Regions from separate parts of the Duganella kummerowiae genome, predicted to be linked through region 2. Evidence: predicted binding sites of a transcription regulator. Region 2 holds the regulator's gene; each other region holds the start of a gene.
The links. Region 2 encodes sigma-54, which starts transcription at its own class of promoters, with help from an activator protein. Its sites were predicted from a motif close to TGGCANGNAANCTGCTTT; they were not measured.

Region 1 (2,264 bases), 170 kb from region 2:
CTGAGCACGAACTTCACCCCGTATTTCTTATCGAAGCCCAATACCGAGGCCATGACCACGGAAGCGCAGTCGGTCAGCGGAATGAAGCCGATCTTGATTTCCTCCTTTTCCGGCTTGTCCGACCCTGCCGCCCACACACCGCCTGTTGCCAATCCCAACATACTTCCTCCCGCTACCAGAGCTGCACCATGAATAAAATTCCTGCGGGGCACATTAACGGTGTCCGTTACCTCTGGCAAGGTGCTTTTCTCGTGTAGCTGGTGGTCTTTCATGGTCATCCCTTTGTAGTCGGCTTTAACTGGTTGGGGCAAAAAAAAACGTCCACCCTCATGAACGGATTCATGATCGGTAGACGTCGTTGTCTGGTGGATTCCACCGCCGTTGGCGAAATCGCAGCAAGCGCATCATTGCGCTTTGCCTATAGCGTATGCAATGAGCGTGCCAGGCACTCTCAGGGGCAAATCGGTTTCAAAGGGAGGAATGCGCACCGCTTGGTGGCGCATTGGTGAACATTAACGCACCGCGATTGCGCAATGCATCATTCTGGATGGTGCATCAGCCCAGCAAATCCTCGACGTCGAGGATGCGCTGCGCCACGTCGGACAGCTTGAGGTTCTTGCTCATGGCCATGGAGCGCAGCTTTTGATACGCCTGCTCCTCGGTGAAGTTCTGGCGCTGCATCAAGAGGCCCTTGGCCCGCTCGATCACCTTGCGCTCGGCCAGCTTGCTCTTGGTGTCGGACAGCTCCTCCAGCAGCTTCTGCTCGCGCTTGAAGCGCGCCAGGGCCACGTTGAGCACCGGCTTGATGCGGTCGCTGTGCAAGCCGGCCACGATGTAGGCCGACACCCCGGCCGCCACCGCCGCCTCCATGCTCTCCTGGTCGTCGCTCTCGGTGAACATGACGATGGGGCGGCGCTCGTCGCGGGTGGCGATGACGATGTGCTCCAGCACGTCGCGCGCGTCGGACTCGGCGTCCACGATGATCATGTCGGGCTGCAGCTGGGCGATGCGCTCGGGCAGATACATATCGGGCGGCAGCGAGGCGATGATGTCATAGCCCGCTTCCAGCAGGCCGATGCGCAGGATACGGGCCCGTTCGGCCTGGGCGCGCAATGCCTCGTCGTCCTCCAGTCCAGCGTGGATGATGGTGTTGACTACGACTATGCGCAAGTTGCGGGAGCTCATCATGGGGACACGGTCGGGGCATTGGCTTACGGCGAAGCAAGAACCAAACCAGTATTCGGAATGTGGATTTCGAGATTCTACGGTACAACCGCCGGATTTCGCCAGCCCGGCCTGCGCCGCGCCTCAGTCCGCGTCAGTCCGCGTCAGTCCGCGTCAGTCCGCTCAGCCGGCGTGTCGGCAAACTGCTGCTCGACCATCGCCAGCAGCGTGGCCTGCATCTGCTGTTTTTCCTGTTCGGTAAAACGGCGGATGTTGAGCATTTCCAATAACACAAACCCATCCAGCGTGGTCCATACCGACAGCCCTACCCCTGCGCTGTCCTGGAAGCGCGCCAGGGCTTCGGTGCCGGTTTCATACATGCGGCGCACCGGGCCCATCACCGCCGGGTAGGTCGATGAGGCCACCAGCAGGCTGCCCATCAAGCGCTTTTCCCGCTCGCTGAGACCGAAAGCATAGTGGATGCGTGCGGTGAGGAAATGCTTCAGGGAATGGGGGTCCGCCCCCGGCGGCGCACAGTTGGCCTCCAAGCGCGAGTACATGCGCTCCACCAGCCCCACTAGCAAGGCTTCCTTGGATTTGAAGTGATAGATCAAGCCGCCCTTGGTGATGCCAGCCCGGGATGCAACCTCGTCCAGTGTGACAAGGTGCACTCCCCCCTCCGCCAGGATGGATTCGAGGGCGTTCAGAAGCGCATCGCGGTTGCTGCTGCGCGCGCTATAAGTTGGGTTCATGACCGTTGTTTTTAGGTGTAAGTGTTAACCGTAATTTTACTACACCCCCTCTCCCAAGGCGGCCTGTATGCGATGCATATGCGGCATTGCAATCATGTTTTCCAAAAACAAATGGTGTACTATCCGTGCAGTATAGTTAAACCAGTTAAAGGGAGAGAAAGTTGAAGTTGAAATATCGTTTAATGCTGGGTTTGGGGCTGCTGGTGTCGTTGGCGCTGGTGATAGGCGGGGCCGGCATGCTGAGTGTGAAGGCACTGGACCGCAACGTGCGGGAGATTCTCGACATCAATAATCCGGAAATGCTGTACGCCGGCGAACTGGCGGCCTCGATCCAGGATCGCATGATCG
Region 2 (2,264 bases):
GATTCATACACACTCCTAAAGATGATGTCGCCTTACGGCCAGTGCGGGCGCCCATTGCCGCCGGGCGCGCAGTGGCCAATGCACTACAAAGACTTGCGGAGGCTGACTGGAGGGATTTTCAAGGCTTCGCGATACTTGGCAACAGTACGTCGCGCGATCACCATGCCCTGTTCTCCCAGCATGTCCGCAATCTTACTGTCGGATAAAGGATTTTTAGGGTCTTCTGCTCCTGTCAGTTGCACGATGAGCGCCCGTATCGCCGTCGATGAGGCTTCGCCCCCCGCTTCGGTGGCGACGTGGCTGCCGAAGAAATATTTCAACTCAAACATGCCATGCGGGGTCAGCATGTATTTCTGAGTTGTTACCCGAGAAATAGTACTCTCGTGTAAACCCAGTGTATCAGCAATTTCGCGAAGCACAAGGGGTCTCATGGCGACGGCGCCGTGCGAGAAAAAATTCTTTTGCCGTTCCACTATCGCCTGCGCCACGCGCAGGATGGTGTCGAAGCGCTGGCGCATGTTCTTGATCAGCCACTTGGCTTCCTGCAGCTGAGCACCCATGGCGCCCTCGCCCTTGCCCTGCTTGAGCAGGTTGGCGTACATGGCGTTCACGCGCAAGCGCGGCATGACGTCGTTGTTCAGGCTGACCTGCCAGCCGTTGCGGCCCTTCTTGACGATCACGTCCGGCACCACGTAGTCGGACACGTCGGACGCGAAGGCGGCGCCCGGATGCGGATTACACTGGCGGATCACGGCCTGCGCCTCGCGCAAGTCTTCCTCGTCGCAGTTGAGGGCTTTTTTCAGCTTGTTGAAATCGCGCTGGGCAAACCAGGCCAGATGCTGTTCGACGATGGTCAGCGCCATGCGCCGCGTCACCAGGGGCACGCCGGGCATGCGGCGTATCTGCAGCGCCAGGCACTCGGACGCGTTACGGGCGCCCACGCCCACCGGGTCGAAGCTTTGCAGCAGCGTGAGGGCCGTGCGCAGCTCATCGAGCTCGATCTCCAATTCTTCCGGCAGGCGCGCGTGGATGTCCTCCAGCGGCTCTTCCAGGTAGCCGTTCTCGTCCAGCGCATCGATGATGATTTCCACCAGCGCGCGGTCGCGCATTTCCAGCACCGTCACCCGCATCTGCTCCATCAGGTGCTCGCGCAGGGTGCAGTGGCCCGCTTCCAGTTGCGGGCGGGAATCCTCGTCGTCGTTGTTCTTGCTACGGCCGGCGTCGCCCCAGTCCATGTCGGCCTCGGGGGTGGTGCTGTCGGTGTCGGCGGCCGGGCCGTCATAGGCCTCGCCTTCGCCGGCCGGCGCAGCATTGTCGGGCGTGTGCACGGGATCGGCGCCGGCCTCGGCGGCGCCGGCCGGCTGGCTGATGGCGCCATCGGACAGCAGGCGCACGGAGTGGTCCAGCGGGTCGTCCAGCCTTTCCAGCAAGGGATTTTCGGTCAGCAGCTGTTCCAGTTCCTGGTGCAATTCCAGCGTCGACAATTGCAGCAGGCGTATGGACTGCTGCAGCTGCGGCGTCAGCGCGAGATGTTGCGAGGTACGCAGTTGCAAAGACTGTTTCATGGATCTACATACGGAAATGTTCACCCAGATACACGCGACGCACCGACTCATTGGCGATGATGTCGTCTGGCCGGCCTGATGCCAGTACCGTGCCCTGGTTGATGATGTATGCGCGGTCGCAAATGCCCAGCGTCTCGCGCACATTGTGATCGGTAATGAGGACGCCGATGCCGCGCTCCTTGAGGAAGCGCACGATGCGCTGGATCTCAATCACGGCAATCGGGTCGACCCCGGCGAAAGGTTCATCGAGCAGCACGAAGCGCGGGTTGGTGGCCAGGGCCCGCGCGATCTCCACGCGGCGCCGCTCGCCGCCCGACAGGGACAGCGCGGCGTTGTCACGCAGCTTCTCGATTTGCAAATCGGCTAGCAGGGTATTGAGCCGTTCATCAATTTCCGCCTTGGATAAAGGCTTGCCGTTGACTCGCTGGATTTCGAGCACGGCGCGGATGTTTTCTTCCACCGTCAGTTTGCGGAACACGGACGCCTCCTGCGGCAGGTAGGACAGTCCCAGCGCCGCGCGGCGGTGGATGGGCAGGCGCGAGATGTCGGTCCCGCTGATATCGATGCTGCCCGCATCGGACGGCACCAGGCCGACGATCATGTAGAACGAGGTGGTCTTGCCGGCGCCGTTGGGGCCCAGCAGGCCCACCACTTCGCCGCACTCGACCTGCAGCGACACGTCATGCACCACCTGGCGCT
Region 3 (2,264 bases), on a different contig from region 2:
CAGCGCCTTCGATGGCCTCGATCGCCTGTTCAACGATCGAGTCGTCCACTGCAGCTTCAATCTTGGTCTTGGGCAGGAAGTCCACCACGTATTCCGCACCGCGATACAGCTCGGTGTGGCCTTTCTGGCGGCCGAAGCCCTTGACTTCGGTGACGGTGATGCCTTGCACGTTAATCGCGGACAAGGCCTCACGGACCTCGTCCAGCTTAAACGGCTTGATGATGGCGGTTATCATTTTCATACTGGCCTCGCTTAGAAGGTTTTGGAGATGGTCAGCACTGCGCCGGTTTTGGCCAGGTTCTTGCCGTTGGGGCCGTAGTAGGCCTCGGTATCGGCATAGATGGCCGCCAGCGCGACGGTCACTACGCCGAAATCCTTGGTCACGCCCAGCTTGTAGTCGGTGTAGCTGGATGCGCTATTGTTTTTGACGTTCTGGTGGCCCACATGCAGGTTCAGCATCCAGCTGGGAGCGATCTCGAAGTTGGCCGAGGCGTCCAGGTAGCCGGAATTCTTGCTGTCCTTGAAGCCGAACAGGTTGGTGGTCGAGTGCGAGTATTTCAGCGAGGCCGGGCCATAGGACACGGCGGCGTACAATTCAAAGGTGTTGGCGCTGGGGCTCAGGCCATTGGACGGGTAAAAGTAGTACAGGCCGCCGACATCGTAGCCCACGTCGGGCACGATTTCGCCGCGCTTGCCGCCGTACAGATCCCATTCTACGTCGCCATCACCGCCCGCATCCTTGGTCCATTTGATGGTGGACAGCCAGGTGCCGGCGTAAAAACCGGTTGGATTATTGACATAATCGGCGCCGCCCTGCAGCGCTGGTTTCAAACGGGTTTGCGATATGCCGCGGTAGCGGTAGTCGCTGACAATGGCAGCGTTAAAGCTGACTTCATTGTCCGGTTTTGCCTCGGCAGCGGGTGCCGCTTCCTGGGCCTGGGCGTATCCTGCGCCCAGAGTTGCGAATGCTAAGGTCAACGCAGCAGCAAGGGTGGTTTTGGACAAACTTTTCATCACGGTTTTCCTTTTAGGTTGAGCTCAGTTAGCAGTTGCGGTTTAAAATTCGGGTTTTGAGGCTCTTGAAAGTTTTTCATTAGCCTCTATAGCAGAATGCGTGCCAGCCAACCTTGCACAGAAGACAGCGAATCGTGCAGTAACAGCAACGCCAGTCGCGTCATCGAGACGCCCTAGCGGGGTATTAGCGGAGTAAAGTACGTAGAAATACGGAGACGGCGCACCACTTTAACGCTGGAATGCACTGCAATGGTGCAGTGCGGAGCCGGCAAGATCAAGGACTATTATGGACATGAATGCTTTTTTCACTGATCTGCAAAGCAAGATCAATCAGGCCATTGAAAATTCGCCGGCCAAGGACATCGAGAAGAATGTGAAATCGATGATGACCCAGGGTTTCGCCAAGCTGGATCTGGTCACCAGGGAGGAATTTGACATCCAGACCCAGGTCCTGGCCAAGACCCGGGCCAAGCTGGAAGCGCTGGAAACCCGGCTGGCCGAACTGGAAGCACAGCTCAAGTCCTGAGCGTTTCTCCCTCCCGCTGTCCTCGCGCTGAAGGCGGAGACGCGCATGCCCGAGTATGGCGCATGTGGCGGGCTTGGACCGCACCAAGGCGGTGAAACTGGCGAGAGTATCCTGAAGCAAGCCGCTACCGCACCAAAGCGGGGCCTTGCACCAGCTTGGGCTAGCGCAAAGCCCTCATGCCGGGTTGCGCTAGGCTGGCGTTTGGTCCACGCCCAACGTCAGCCCCATGAGCCTCGCCGTCCTCAAGAGCCGCGCCCTGTCCGGCATGGCAGCGCCCGAAGTCAATGTCGAAGTGCACCTGGCCAACGGCCTGCCCGCCTTCACCATCGTCGGACTGCCTGAAACCGAAGTCAAGGAGGCGCGCGACCGGGTCCGCGCCGCCATCCAGAACGGTGGTTTCGAGATGCCGGCCCAGCGCATCACCGTCAACCTGGCGCCGGCCGACCTGCCCAAGGAATCGGGGCGCTTCGATTTGCCTATCGCCTTGGGCATATTGGCGGCCTCGCGCCAGATCCCGTCCACCCGCTTGCACCAGTATGAATACGCTGGCGAACTGTCGCTGTCGGGCGAGCTGCGGCCGGTGCGCGGCGCCCTGGCCATGTCGCTGGCCACCCGCCGCAATGGCGGCCGGCTGGCCTTCATCCTGCCGCAGGCCAATGCCGATGAGGCGGCGCTGGTCCGCGACGCCGCCATTTATCCGGCCTCGTCGCTGCTGCAGGTATGC

Region 1: the regulator sigma-54 is predicted to act here: its motif matches at 1,219-1,236, upstream of ACLB1G_RS08335 (ANTAR domain-containing response regulator).
Region 3: the regulator sigma-54 is predicted to act here: its motif matches at 1,103-1,120, upstream of ACLB1G_RS11160 (TorF family putative porin).

What each region holds. Positions count from the first base shown of each region.
Region 1 covers NZ_JBKFEH010000008.1:115,915-118,178, forward strand. Annotated here, with positions in the region: gene ACLB1G_RS08330 (CmpA/NrtA family ABC transporter substrate-binding protein) at 1-278, opposite strand, end outside; gene ACLB1G_RS08335 (ANTAR domain-containing response regulator) at 556-1,185, opposite strand; gene ACLB1G_RS08340 (TetR/AcrR family transcriptional regulator) at 1,329-1,916, opposite strand; gene ACLB1G_RS08345 (methyl-accepting chemotaxis protein) at 2,084-2,264, shown strand, end outside.
Region 2 covers NZ_JBKFEH010000008.1:289,415-291,678, forward strand. Annotated here, with positions in the region: gene hpf (ribosome hibernation-promoting factor, HPF/YfiA family) at 1-7, opposite strand, end outside; gene ACLB1G_RS09095 (RNA polymerase factor sigma-54) at 84-1,565, opposite strand; gene lptB (LPS export ABC transporter ATP-binding protein) at 1,570-2,264, opposite strand, start outside.
Region 3 covers NZ_JBKFEH010000009.1:2,579-4,842, reverse strand. Annotated here, with positions in the region: gene ACLB1G_RS11165 (P-II family nitrogen regulator) at 1-241, opposite strand, end outside; gene ACLB1G_RS11160 (TorF family putative porin) at 253-1,014, opposite strand; gene ACLB1G_RS11155 (accessory factor UbiK family protein) at 1,301-1,540, shown strand; gene ACLB1G_RS11150 (YifB family Mg chelatase-like AAA ATPase) at 1,767-2,264, shown strand, end outside.